2 regions of the Cytobacillus sp. Hz8 genome follow, and region 2 is predicted to be linked to the other one. Evidence: riboswitches for the same ligand, from Rfam matches in the RefSeq annotation. Region 2 holds a riboswitch; the other holds the start of a gene.
The links. A riboswitch is a leader RNA that binds a small molecule or an ion and turns the genes downstream of it on or off. The one in region 2 is predicted to bind S-adenosylmethionine.

Region 1 (7,393 bases), on a different contig from region 2:
GAGGATATGATTGAAGGCATGAATCATTATCTCGATGAAAAAGGAATCGCTTCTGCTATGGATTTAGTCGGAAAATCTGTTCCTAAGTATGCGGATTGGGGTGATTTGGATCTTAATTATCGGATCATCGCAAGAATTAACCAAGAAAATTGTATTAAATGTAATAGATGCCATATATCATGTGAAGACACCTCTCATCAATGCATTGATCGGTTAATGGATGAAAAGGACGAAGGCTACTTAAAGGTTAGGGAAGAAGATTGTGTAGGCTGTAATTTATGCTCGATTGTTTGTCCAGTTGAGGGGGCTATTGACATGGTGGAATTAGCGCATGAAGTAGCACCGATGACATGGAATGAAAGGCAAACGGTTTTAAAGACATTATCTACAGGTGTAATGACTCCTTAATATGAAGTCCATATAAATGAATAAATGAGGTGAAAGAGATGAAAAAAATCATTAAAAATGGAATCATCGTGACTGCAACTGATATTTACAGGGCGGACCTTTGTATCGAAAATGGCATTATTACGCAAATTGGCGCTGATTTTTCCGAACAAGGGGCAGAAGTAACAGATGCCAAGGGCTGTTATCTTTTTCCTGGAGGGATTGACCCCCATACTCACTTAGATATGCCATTTGGTGGAACGGTGACAAAGGATAATTTTGAAACAGGTACAATGGCGGCGGCCTTTGGCGGAACGACTACTGTGATTGATTTTTGCTTAACACAAAAAGGAAAGTCACTTCAAAGTGCAGTAGAAACGTGGCATGCTAAATCGAAGAATAAAGCGGTGATTGATTACGGTTTCCATTTACAAATTGTTGAAATGAATGAAACGGTATTAAAGGAATTGCCAAAGGTGATGGAGGAAGAAGGAATAACATCTTTAAAAGTATTCATGGCTTATAAAAATCAGTTTCAAGCGGATGATGAAACCCTTTTTCAAACCCTTATTTCAGCTAAAGAACACGGGGCTCTTGTAATGGTTCACGCTGAAAATGGAGACGTGATTGATTATTTAGTTAAAAAAGCGTTAGCAGAAGGGAACACGGATCCCATCTATCATGCCCTCACAAGACCTCCGGAGGCGGAAGGAGAGGCAACGGGACGTGCGGCTACCCTAACAGAGCTTGCTAAATCACAGCTTTATGTTGTTCATGTGACTTGTGCGGAGGCTACGAGAAAAATTGCCGAAGCGAGAAATAAAGGTATCGATATTTGGGGAGAAACTTGTCCACAGTATTTAGTGCTCGATCAAACATACTTAGAAAAACCAGATTTTGAAGGAGCCAAATATGTTTGGTCGCCGCCGCTGCGAGAAAAATGGAATCAGGAAGTTCTTTGGAATGCCTTAAAAACCGGACAGCTTCAAACCTTAGGATCCGACCAATGTTCATTTGATTTTGTGGGTCAGAAGGATTTAGGAAAGGATGATTTTTCAAAAATTCCGAACGGCGGACCAATTATTGAGGATCGGGTGTGTATTCTCTTCTCTGAAGGAGTCAAAAAAGGGCGAATCACTTTAAATCAATTTGTTGATCTTACCTCAACAAGAGCGGCTAAGCTTTTTGGATTATATCCTAAAAAAGGAACGATCGCCATCGGAGGAGATGCGGATATTGTTATATTTGACCCAACAGTTGAGCGCATCATTTCAGCTGAAACCCATCATATGGCGGTAGACTATAATGCCTTTGAAGGGATGAAGATAATCGGTGAGCCTGTTTCCGTTTTATCTCGCGGGGAATTTGTGATTCGAGATAAACAATTCGTTGGCTCACCTGGCAAAGGCCAATACTTGAAGCGTGCCAAATATGGAACCTTCAAAGAGAACAAAGAAAGTAAACCTTTAACTATTTAATGCGGCGTTGGAGTTTCTGCTCATTCATTGACCAAATAGAGAAGGAGGAATGAATTTGAAGGAATACCAGCAATATTTACAGGAAAGAGACAAAATCGATTACTTTATTCAGAAAGGCTACCGAATCAAAATGATTACCGAAAACTTAAGCGGCGCGTTTGTAGAATTTGAAAAAAGAGAAATAAATCAGGAAAACAGTGTCTCTGAAATCCTCCATATTTTGACTGCAGATGCGCGAAAATATTTTAGTGTCAAACTTATGGAGCAACAGAAAACATAGAAATAATAGTAGATTTTAAAGAATCGGATTTTTCTAGCTGACTTATAACAGAAGGGAGCGGATTATCATGGAAAAGCAGCAGGTGTTAATCAATGGGGAACGATTGAAAAATACGCTCGAAAAATTTGCGGATTTCGGGCGGACAAAGAAGAATGGAGTCACAAGATTAGCTTTATCAGAGGAAGATCGCCAAGCAAGAGATTATTACTGTACATGTTGTAAGGAACTAGGGATGTCAATTGAAATCGATGATATGGGGAATATTTACGCAACATTGGAAGGGAAAGAGGATCATCCCCCAATCGTAATTGGTTCCCATTTGGATTCAGTGAAAAAAGGCGGAAGGTTTGATGGGGTTTTAGGAGTGGTAGCTGGACTAGAAGTGGCAAGAACTCTCGTTGAGAATAAAATTTCCCCACGAGTTCCCTTGACGATTGCGAACATCACGAATGAGGAAGGGGCAAGATTTGAACCCTCAATGATGGCATCTGGTGTCCTTTCTAGAAAATTCGATAAAGCCACGATGCTGCAAAAAAAGGATGTCGATGGAATCACATTCGAAGAGGCACTGCACTCGATCGGATATGCAGGTAAAGAAAATGCCCGATTAAAAGAGGCATCAGCTTTCTTGGAGCTCCATATTGAACAAGGCCCGATTTTAGAGCGAGAGGAATTATCGATTGGAATTGTTGAATGCGTCCTTGGGATGGTCTGCTATGAGATTGAAATAAATGGGGAGTCCGATCATGCGGGCACGACTCCAATGGATATGAGAAAGGATGCGCTATTCGCAGCGAACAATATCATCTCAATCGCAAGAGAAAAACTGAGTGTGCTGGATCCTCAATTAGTTTTTACAATGGGGAGAATGAATGTCTATCCTAATGTTCATACGGTGATCCCAAATAAAGTCGTCTTTACATTGGAGGCAAGGCATAAAAATCCCATTGTGATGAAGCAGGTAGAAGAAATTATCCAGGGCTTCACACAGATCCCAGATCATGAGGGATGTACAATCCAGGTGCAAAAGCAATGGGATCGGCAGACAGTTTGGTTTGATGAGAATATCGTCCAAAAATTGGAGCAATCAGCGCAAACTTTAGGATATCCCTACAAAAAGATGGATAGCGGCGCAGGTCACGACGCCCAATTTCTCGCAAGCTACATTCCAACCGCGATGGTATTTGCGAAAAGCATTAATGGCAAAAGCCATTGCGAGGAAGAATTAACGACCTGGGAGGATTGTGAGAAGGGGGTAAATGTTCTTTTAGAAACGGTATTATCTTATTAAAATTGCAAAAAAAAATCTACTATTTTTGAAATGAAATAGTAGATTTTTTTTGGAGTTTAATAGAAAAGGAAAATAAATTGATTGAGGTACATAATGGCATTTCCTATAGGGATAGATGCACATGGCATCTAGTGATTCAAATGGTCGTGTTAGAAAGAAAATCTTCGGTTGAAACTACATTGGCATATATACCGTTAAGTGCACTAACAAAGGCATAATGAACCTGTTCAGCTGGTACGAACTTATCATGATAAGATAAGGCGGTTGTGGTGCATGCGTCTTCAATAAGTGTAGTTACAAAGCCTAGTTCCTTCGCTGCTCTGACGGTGGCATCAACGCACATATGCGTCATCATTCCTACTATTATAAGGTTTGTTACTCCTTTTTCTTTTAATTTGCTTTCTAATTCGGTCTTGAAAAAACTGTTAGGTGTATGTTTTATGATAACATTTTCGTGCTCTAAAGGAAGGACGGCTTTATTTATTTTAGCTCCCTCTGTATTTGGCAGAAAGAAGCTTGCCCCTTTATTAATGGAGATATGCTGAATATGAAAAATATTATTTTTGTCATTCTGTCTAAACCATTCAAGTATTTTTCTAGCATTGGCAGAAGCGGCAACAGGGTTGCTTAATTCCATCTTTCCATTTGGAAAATAGTCATTTTGAATATCAATAATGATTAAAGCTAAAGTCATTTTCTTCACCTCATTGAAATATTTATTATAATAAAATGATAAAGATGATCTTGAATTTTATCGATACTTTGGTGAAACACTTTTAGATTAAATCATTTCATGGTGAAAGGAATTTATTATGGAACTTGATAACATTGATTTTCAAATTTTGCGGTTACTAACCAAAAACTCACGCATACAATGGAAGGACTTAGGGGAACAAATTCATATGACGGGACAAGCAGTTGGGAACCGTATTAAAAAACTGGAGGATAGCGGCGTCATAAAATCCTACTCCTTAATCATCGATGAAATGAAATTGGGGCTTCCTTTTACAGCGTTTGTCATTATTCATATGAAAACAACTAATCATGATTCGTTTATTCGCTTTATTCAGGAACGAAATGAGGTTGTTGAAGCTCATCGAATTTCGGGGGGAGGCTGTTATCATTTAAAATTAAAAGTTAAATCACAAGAACAGTTGAATCTTATTCTTAATAACATTCTCGATTATGGGAATTATAGCTTAAATCTATCAATCCAAGAGATTAAACAGAATAATCCGTTGGGGGCCATATAACCCAGAAAGAGCATTCCATGATTACTTGATAATTTATGGTGCAGGCTTCTTTTTCGTTATGGAGATTGGGGGCAGGTGCTCATAAGATGATTTAACCTTAAAACAGATTTTGAAAAAAGTCTGAATGACATAGGAAATAGGGTGGGGATTGCAGAATTAGTAATATAACAAAGAAAAACGGTTTTTTTACGGGAAAGGATGATCTCCTAATGAACGAAGAAGCGACAAAAGTGAAGGCACAAATTATTGTTCCAATTGATGATTCTACTTATTCCCATCAAGCACTTGAATTTGCCATATCTTATGCAAAACAAATAGATGGGGAGCTTATTCTTACGAATGTGCAACCAACCTATTCATCTCCAAATTTGCATCGCTTTATATCTAAGCAAGAAATTCAGGAGTATATACATGATACAGCAGAAGAAATTTTGGAGAGAGCACTGCAATCGATTTCAACCGAAAACGTCCATATTGAAAAGGTAATCCGTATAGGGATTCCAAAAGTGGAAATTACTAAGCTGGCGGAAGAAAGGAAAGCTTATTGTATAGTGATGGGTACTCGCGGCATGGGTGCTGTGAAGAGTGCCTTAATAGGAAGTGTAAGCCTAGGGGTTCTACAGTTATCTCCATGTCCAGTCACCGTTGTTCCTTAGAAGGATTTCTGAAAAGAAGTAGCAAGAGACTATCTTTAACATGATTAAAATGGCTAACATGGATATTAACTTGAGATTAGCCATCTCCTAAAACGTGAGTTGAATAATCGAAAAACATGAAAAAAGAGTATAAATATTTTCATCATTTCCGGTAAGACAGATAGGATGATCAATATTTTTTTCAAACAATCCTCATATAATGATACTAAGTTAATAAGGTTATCAAGAGTGAACGAGAGTACTGGCTCAACGACTTCACAGCAACCTGCCAAGCACGGTAAGGAGCTTCAACCAGTGAATGATAACGTCGGACTAAAAAGGTTCCTTGTTGCATTTACGCTTGCAACGAGGAGCCTTTTTTCTTGATGCTTTATTAAAAATAAGGATAAGGGAGAGGTTTGAATATGATTGTCAACGGAGTAATCAGAAGTTATATTTCAAAATCAATGAAAGCGGAAAGATTCATTTTTTTAGTGGCGGAATTAATCGAAAGCCAGTTACAGGAGTGGGATAGGGCATATGAACTGATTCTTATGAAGCAAGCGGATTACACAATAGTTGTAAAAAATAAAGTTGACTCCTATGAAGTTACCATAGCAGAAAATGAACTGGCTACCCTTCAAAAAAGGAGCCCGTACTCTCTGACAGAAAAATGTGGGAGGAATTAGAGAAACAAGGACTAGAAGTCAAGAAGGAGTATGGGAATTATATCGAATATGTATTTATCGATCGATTCATAGAAAACGGAAAAAACGAACGGGCCTTTTGAGATGATAAATCCATGAACCAAAGGGAGTTGATTATATGAACAAAATGAACAAATGGAATCGATTATTTATTCGTCAAGGGTTTATGGTGGAAGAGAAGAGCTTTAATGTGTTTGATTGTACAAGTAAAACAAATGAGAATATGGAATTTCTCCTTGATGGTTTAAGAAAGCTTTCCATTATTTTTACCTACGAGAATAGTATTTTAACAATAAGCAATGAACCAATATCTGAAGACCTCTGTCTAAAATGTTTTGATCTCAAAGATCGAGGTCGTGGAGAAGGGCTATGGTTTCGACATTTGGTTGAATATTCATAAAGGAGGAGGAAGAAAAATGCCTGTGTATAATAAATTAGTACGTGACAAAATCCCTGATATTATCAAGAATAGTGGAAAAGAAGCCTTTACAAAAATTCTTTCTGACTATGAATACAAAACAGAGCTAAGAAAAAAAGCTCAAGAGGAATTATCGGAGTATTTAGAAGCCGATACTGATCGAGATAGTATAGAAGAATTAGCTGATTTACTTGAAATTATTCATTCATTAGCTAGTATTCATGGAGCAACGTATGAAGAATTAGAAGATGTGCGTCAGAAAAAGGCAGATGAACGTGGTGGATTTAATAATAGGATTTTTTTAACTGTGGTTAGTAATGAAGAAAATTGAATTAGTTACAGAGAATATCATTGAAAAAATAATGGAGGGTTTAATCTCAGTAAAAATGACAAAAAAATCTTGTTTTATTTAACAAAGGAAATTTGTAAATTCCGGTTGCATGAGTATTTCGAGAGAAGAGAAGGTAGAAAATAAATAATATCCAATTATTTCCTGATTTCTATGGAGTTGCCTGTAAATAGGTGGTTCCATTTTCTCTCTCACTTTTAACTTGAAAGAAAGAGTTATTTATTAGTGATTGAATACAAATAAATAATTAGTACAAAATTTTATCTATATGAAATCATTAGCAATAAGCTGAATTAATAAAAAATAGGAATAAACAAATTTTCAAACTTTTTAAAGCTGCAAGGGAAAGATTCATTCAATTAATAATGCTGGTGGTTAGTCGAATATGATGAATAAAGGAGTTATATGAATCTATAGAGAATGATATATCATCCTATAGATTGCTGGGAGGAAACAAGATAAAGTTGATTATCCTTGGTTTGCTAATTGCAATAATCTTGATTGGAGTGATAAAAACCATCGCCAATCGAAATTGGACCCTAATTGCCACTACGATTGGAAACGATGAGTATTTTAAAATAGTTCATCCCTGCAA
Region 2 (7,393 bases):
AAGGAAACGCCTCTGACTGCATGAACCTTTCCTGCAAATGTTTGAAACGAAACATGTAAATTATTTACTGATAATATTTTTTCTGGCATATGATTACCCCTTCATCTTTGGATCAAAAGCATCTCTAAGACCATCAGCGAAAATATTAAATGCGATCATGATTAAGCTGATGATGAGAGCCGGATACCACATTAAATGCGGATAAAAACGAAAAGTTTGATATCCTTCATTGATCAATGTACCTAAAGAAGCGTCAGGTACACGCATTCCCACACCAATAAAACTTAAAAATGCCTCAAAGAAAATAGCGCTTGGGATAGTAAACATGGTCTGAATAATAATGATACTGCTTAAGTTAGGGAGAATATGACCAAGTGCAATTTTGATGGGACTCTGGCCCAACACTTTCATTGCTAAAACAAATTCCTGATTCTTTAATTGCAAGGTTTGCCCCCTTACAACTCTTGCCATCGTAGTCCAGCCTACTAAAGCCATCGCAACTGCGATAGATACGATACCTGGAGGAAAAACAAGTAGCATTAATACGACAACAACCAGCGTTGGAACACCTGATATGATATCTAATATTCGCTGCATAATCGTATCGACTCTTCCTCCCAGCCATCCAGATATCAAGCCATAGGCTACGCCAATTGTTAAGTCTAAAAATGCTGCAAAAAGGGCAATCAATAATGAGACTCTAGTACCAAAAAGCAATCTTGAAAGCAAATCTCTCCCAAACTTATCCGTACCTAGAAAATAATAAACTTCAGAAGGCACTTGCTTTTGTTTATATACATCTACCCACTCTGCACCCTGTTTTGCATAACCATTTAATCCATTAATATGAATTCCCGGAATTTTGGGTGGCAGAAATGAATGCCTCACCTCTTGGGCATTTGGATCGTGTGGTGTGAGCCAGATTGATCCAATAGAAACAAACAGAATAATCAGTAATAACACAAAAGAAGCAACAGCTCCTTTGTTTTTCTTTAATCTTCTCCAACTATCTTGATAAAAATTTACGGACTCAACTTGCATTTCTTCGCTACTATACTTTTCATTAGACCGAAAAGGTTTGAAATATTCATCTGGAATATCTTCAATATGACTTACCCGTTCACTCATCCTTTATCCCCCCTACTCAAGCGCATTCTCGGATCAATCAATATATAAAGAATATCGACAATCAAAATCACGACAACCAGTAAAGTTGAATAAAGGATTGTAACACCCATGATGGTATAGTAGTCATTTGAAAGAATAGACTTTACAAACTGCTCGCCAATACCAGGAACGGCAAAGATTTGTTCTATAACTAAAGAACCGACTAGCAAAGTTGCGACCATAGGACCGATTACAGTGATAAAAGGAATAATGGCATTACGTAATCCATGTCTGACGGCAATCTCCCATTCTCCTATACCCGTTGAACGTGCTAATTCAATATAATCGCTATGTAAGACCTCAATCATCTCAGTTCGGACAAACCTGGCCGCATCCGCCATAGGGGCAAACGAAAGAGCAATTGTTGGAAGGATTGTTGAATAGAATCCATTGTTCCATAATCCTATCGGCAGCCATTTCAAATAAATAGCAAAGAGCAGTTGAAGAATAACCGCAAAAACGAAGTTAGGAACAGATCGTCCTAGTATAGCTATTATGGAAGAAGAAGTATCGATCCATGTATTCTGAAACTTCGCTGAAATAATTCCTAAAATAATACCAATCAAGCTTCCTAGAATTAAAGCCTGTATGCCAAGTTGAACAGAAGGCCAGACTCTTGTTGATATGATTTTGTTTACTGGCTGGTCTCCAAATTGAAATGAAATGCCTAAGTCACCCCTAACCAACCCCTTAATATAGTATAAATACTGTTCCGCTACCGGTTTATCTAAACCATATCGTTGATTCAAAACCTCTCTTTGAGCAGCCGTTATTTTTTCTTCATTTCCATACGGTGAACCTGGCAACTTCTGCATTAAAACAAAAGTAATAGTGCTAATCAATAATAATGTAATAAGAATATATACAATTCTTTTCAATATAAACTGCAGGAGATTGATCAATTTAAAACCTTCCTTCAAACAACATCAAGAAAAAAGGAGGGGAGAATTCGATCCCCTCCCTTTTTAAAGATAAACTTCAAAAACTATTGTTTTATAATATACGCATGTGTGATATCAATCGGAGCCCCAAGATTATGTGTCACGATTCCTTTAACTTTCGGATTAACCAAATAGTTTTCTGCTCCTTGAGTTAACGGTATAACGACTTGCTTATCTAATAAATATTCTTGTGCTTTCACAAGATCTTTCCAACGTTGCTCTGGATTTGTCAAGTCTGTAGTCTTAATCTTAGTAATCTGCTGATCATATTCAGAATCGTTAAACTTGGCATGATTATGTTCAAAGGTTGAGAAAAACTGATTTAAGTAGCTGACTGGGTCAAAATCTCCTGTCCAGCCTCCTAGTGCTAAATCAAATTTATAAGTCATCATTTTCTCGAAACGCACCTTTGCAGGAACATTACTCAAGTTAATGGTAACGCCTGGCAATGCCGTTTCTATTTGACTTTGTAAATATTCACCGATAGTCTTAGAATCACCATCATCAGAGGTTATTAATGTAAATGAAACTTTATCTACACCAAGCTCTTCTTTTGCTTTTTCCCATAATTTTTTCGCTTGATCCGTATCGTGCTTCACTAATTCTCCAGCTGCATCTGCAAAATCTTCTTCATTTTTCGGGTCCTTTGCCATCCCCTTTGGAATAGCCCCAGTTGCTGCACGAGAACCATCAGCTAATACATTCTTGACCAATTCATTTCGATCAATGGATAAACTTAATGCCTTACGCAGATTCTCATTTTGCAGGTTTTTATTTGAACTGGTTCCTAATTCAAGGTTTGTTGCGCGAAGTGCTAAAATATTTATATATCCCGGGTCATCTTTGAATTGTTTAATAAAGTCACCAGATAATGTAACACCATCAATTGTCCCAGCCTGATACAGATTAATTCCAGTAGCCGTTTCTTTTACAACTTGCACATTAATTTGCTTGAGAGAGATGTTATCTTTATCCCAATAATATTTGTTCTTCTTATACTTCCAACTTAATCCGGTACCATCCCAATCTGACAATACGAGCGGACCATTGCTTAAAGTATCTTCACTGCTTTTACCGTATTTATCACCTTTCTCCGTTACAAACTTCTCATTTTGAGGAAAAAGGTTCGTAGAGGAAAGTGTCTCTTTAAAATATACATCGGAATATTCCAAATCAATTTGCAACTGCGTATCGGATAGTGCCTTAATCCCTAATTTACTTTTATCTATTTTTCCTTCATTAATGGCTTGAGCATTTTTTATATTAAAATAAGTGCTGGCATTTTGTGCAGCGGTTTTAGGATCAAACAAGCGCTGCCATGCATAAACAAAATCTTTTGCCGTCAATGGATCACCATTTGACCATTTCAAATCTTTTTTAATATTAATAATATATTGTGTTTTCTCCTTGTTCGTTGCTTTAGGTTCACCGTCAGCAATAGCTGGAACAGCCTCATTTTTCCCGTTAATTTTATACAATCCTTCAGCAAAAATATTAATTTGCTCTGCACTTGCAGTATCATATTCCTTTACGGAGTCTGCTGTTGGTATTTCTGTTGGTGCAACCCAATTTAACACTTGATTATCGGCTAATTGCTCACCTGACTTTCCACTTGCCTTTTCGCCTGAGGAATTATTGCTTCCATTCGTATTAGCAGAGCAACCTACTAACGATGTAATCACAAATAATGATCCAATCAATATACTTAATTTTCTTTTAATTTTTTGCATCTTTTTTACTCCTATCTTTCTCTAAAATTAAATTATTTAGTAAATAATTCCTTTCACTGAAACACACTTACTAGCAATTAGTTTTTTCTTTTCAATCAACTATCCTTTTGAAGACAGCAACACAAATTTCTGTATTGGATGCCATATTTCATTATGTAAGTTCCTCCTATTTCTAAATTTTGTAACGTTTGAGCTCTTGTTGAAAATGTATTGTACTATCTATTGACCTGTTAAAGCTTCAAAATCAGTTTTAGTAAGCCAATAGGAATAGTCGGATTTATGATACTCTATGAAACAAATTAATTATGGCTTCACAAAACAAGACAACTAGTATATGATTTTTTTATTTCTAAAAGATATCGAACAAGCATAATTCAATACTTTGATACAAGACCAATCCAGTCTATAATTTTTTAACTTCATTTTTTCGGGTAAAAGATTCCCTGTTTATCACTAAACCCAATGTATAGAACCCACACCGATATGCGGATGCAAATTTGCTTGAAATGATTCATACTCATGTTCTAAATCAGGAAGAGGTAATTCATACAGACTCTTATCACCATTTTTATAGAATTCAAAAGTAGTAAGTATATTTATTAATTCTTTGCGCCGCTTTTCAAGATTTTTACAAGGATAGTTACTCATTTCATTCACTCCCTTTATTTGATAAAAAATAAAAATCCTATTCTTAAAGATAAGAATAGGATTGACTCAGTAACATGTCACCCTAACTCATCTTCCAAGCATAATGCTTGTTGGAATTAGCACAGTGTTCTTAAAAGAACCTGTTGCTGAGGTATCAAAGGGCCATTCCCTCCACCTCTCTTGATAAGTTGGATATATCAAAGAATATTTAAATTTTATTTTAGCTTTATGTATAAAATAAACCTACTATTCCGATTTGTCAACCATTATTTAGAGGAAAAAAAACTTCACTTTTAAAAACCTGAAAATCATCAGGCAGCAACACAACTTATGTGCTACTGCCTAATGATTTTCAGGTCTAGTTCAATTTAACAAATTCGCGGCAGCATCATTCCAGAAAGTCTATGCAGCTTTCTCGTACTGCCAAGTCCCGTTTTTAAATGAAGCGTTCCTTTCTCTTTGCCTGTTATATGACCGATGACTTTAGCATTTTGTCCAAGCTCGTGCTGTTTTAGTAGCTGAAGAACCTGTGCTTCTTGCTCTTTTTTCACAATGAAAATAACTTTTCCCTCATTTGCAAGATAAAGTGGATCGAATCCAAGGATATCACAGGCACCTTTTACTTCGCTTCGAATTGGGATTTCTTCATTTTCTATTTCCATGGAGATTCCAAAATCCTCTGCGATTTCTACAAGCGTCGTTGCGAGACCGCCTCGTGTAGGATCCCGCATGATTCGAATCCCATCAACCGAATCTATCACACTAGCAATCAACCCATTCAGCGCCGCACAATCACTCTGCAGTTCCGTCTTAATTCCAAGCTCTCCCCGTGCACCTAAAATCGCAATGCCATGGTCACCGATTGTGCCATTAACAATAATGGAGTCTCCTTCATCCATTAATTCCGGTTGGACAGGATGTGTAGGATGAATAAAGCCGATTCCGGTAGTGTTGATGTAAAGCCCATCAATACTTCCTCGTTCTACCACCTTTGTGTCGCCTGCCACAATTTGGACCTGAGCTTTTTGTGCCTCTTCTGCCATTGAATGAACAATTTCCTTCAGTTCTTTCACCTTGAAGCCCTCTTCAATAATAAAACCCGCTGTTAAATATTGCGGAATCATTCCACTTACAGCCAGGTCATTAACCGTCCCAGCAATAGCAAGTTTTCCGATGTTTCCACCAGGGAAAAAGATTGGTTTTACCACGAAGCTATCCGTCGTCACAGCCATTTTTACAGAGGGAGATGGAAAGACAGCTGCATCAAAGCGAGCAAATTCATTATGCCCAAACGCCTTAACAAATACATCTTGTATTAAATTATGTGCCAGCTCTCCTCCATCACCATGAGCTAAGCTAATTCTCTCATCCTTCATTAACTAATCCTCCCTCAAGTACTGGTAATGAGCTGAACATGTGCCTTCTGTAGAAACCATGCAAGGCCCAATTGGTTTGACTGGTGTACAAGCCTTCCCAAATAAAGGACATTCCTCCGGTGAAATAAGCCCTCTAATGATTTCTCCGCAGCGACATTTTGTTTTGCGCGGCTCTCCTACTGTGATATGAAAACGATTCTTTGCATTCCATTCTGCAAATTCTTCTTTCATATTCATGCCGCTTTTTGGAATGACACCGATTCCTCTCCAAGCCTCATCCACCGGCTCAAAATATTGATTGATTAAAGCCTGAGCTGCCTTATTCCCCTCATCACTCACAACAAAAGAATAATCATTTTCTATTTCAGCTCGTCCATCTAATAATTGGGCAATTAATTTATAGATTCCACCTAGTAATTCAACGGGTTCAAACCCGGTAATGACACCAGGAATTTGATATTCATCTACTAAATATTGATAGTTCTTTTTTCCAAGGATAATCGAAACATGCCCCGGAAGAATAAAGCCGTCGATTTTAACCTCTTTGGATTCTAAAAGAGTTCTCAAGATGGGCTCCACGAGCTTTGTCGTCATCCACATAGAGAAATTTTTCACATTGCGCTCTATTGCCGTCTTTAGAGCAACCCCCAAAACGGGAATCGTTGTTTCAAAGCCGATACCGAGGAAAATAACCTCTTTATCTGGGTTTTCTTCCGCAATTTTTACCGCATCAGGTGGGGAATAGACAATGCGGATATCCTTTCCCTCCGTCTTCGCCTCTAACAAACTAAATTCTGTCCCAGGAACACGAATCATATCACCAAAGGTGCAAATGATTCGGTTCTCTCCGTCCGCTAGCTTAATCATCGCATCAATTGATTTTTGATCCGTTACACAGACAGGGCACCCTGGACCTGAAATCAACTGCACATATTCCTTTAAAGCCTTTTTTACACCGGTTTCGGCTAATGCCATTGTATGTGAACCGCATACTTCCATAAAAATAGGCCGTCTACCGTGTGCCTGAATAAAGCTCTCGGCAGATTCTTTTACTTTTACTAAAAGCTTGCGGCTTAATTTCGAATTTGAAAATTCATTCAGGAGTTCTTGCATCGACAAGCTTCCTCCATTCTTCAATACTTAAAATCGCATTCTCTTCATCAATTGTAGACATCGCCTGTCCTGCATGAACGATAACATAATCATCCACTTCAACCTCAGGCACAAAGATTATGCCAACTGTCATCGTTGATCCCATTACGTCTACTACAGCTGTAAATTCTTGTTTTTCAATAACTTTTGCTGGAACTCCAACACACATTCTCTATCCCCCCGATACCTCAATTTCTTTGATAACATTTTTCTATTTTTTATTAGCAGCCACAATCAACTGTCCAAGAGAAAGCCCTCCATCATTACAAGGAACCTGTTTGTGGGTATAGACCTTAAAATTCCTTTTCTTTAGACGTCCTGCTATTTCTTTTAATAAAAATGGATTATGAAAACTGCCTCCGGATAAAACGACATGTTT

Region 1: linked by a shared signal. The riboswitch ahead of ACE38V_RS18650 (hypothetical protein) and the one ahead of ACE38V_RS10800 (Fur-regulated basic protein FbpA) in region 2 are both predicted to bind S-adenosylmethionine.

The regions. Positions count from the first base shown of each region.
Region 1 is NZ_JBHKFI010000019.1:26,473-33,865, reverse strand. Features, by position in the region: gene preA (NAD-dependent dihydropyrimidine dehydrogenase subunit PreA) at 1-408, shown strand, start outside; gene hydA (dihydropyrimidinase) at 447-1,865, shown strand; gene ACE38V_RS18675 (hypothetical protein) at 1,921-2,145, shown strand; gene ACE38V_RS18670 (Zn-dependent hydrolase) at 2,213-3,436, shown strand; gene ACE38V_RS18665 (cysteine hydrolase family protein) at 3,573-4,130, opposite strand; gene ACE38V_RS18660 (Lrp/AsnC family transcriptional regulator) at 4,249-4,689, shown strand; gene ACE38V_RS18655 (universal stress protein) at 4,899-5,345, shown strand; SAM riboswitch class I at 5,562-5,653, shown strand; gene ACE38V_RS18650 (hypothetical protein) at 5,750-6,013, shown strand; gene ACE38V_RS18645 (hypothetical protein) at 6,150-6,431, shown strand; gene ACE38V_RS18640 (phosphoribosyl-ATP pyrophosphohydrolase) at 6,448-6,780, shown strand.
Region 2 is NZ_JBHKFI010000007.1:93,626-101,018, reverse strand. Features, by position in the region: gene ACE38V_RS10820 (ABC transporter ATP-binding protein) at 1-89, opposite strand, end outside; gene ACE38V_RS10815 (ABC transporter permease) at 94-1,128, opposite strand; gene ACE38V_RS10810 (ABC transporter permease) at 1,125-2,069, opposite strand; gene ACE38V_RS10805 (peptide ABC transporter substrate-binding protein) at 2,153-3,838, opposite strand; gene ACE38V_RS10800 (Fur-regulated basic protein FbpA) at 4,292-4,486, opposite strand; SAM riboswitch class I at 4,571-4,676, opposite strand; gene hypE (hydrogenase expression/formation protein HypE) at 4,855-5,862, opposite strand; gene hypD (hydrogenase formation protein HypD) at 5,866-6,975, opposite strand; gene ACE38V_RS10785 (HypC/HybG/HupF family hydrogenase formation chaperone) at 6,956-7,183, opposite strand; gene hypF (carbamoyltransferase HypF) at 7,226-7,393, opposite strand, start outside.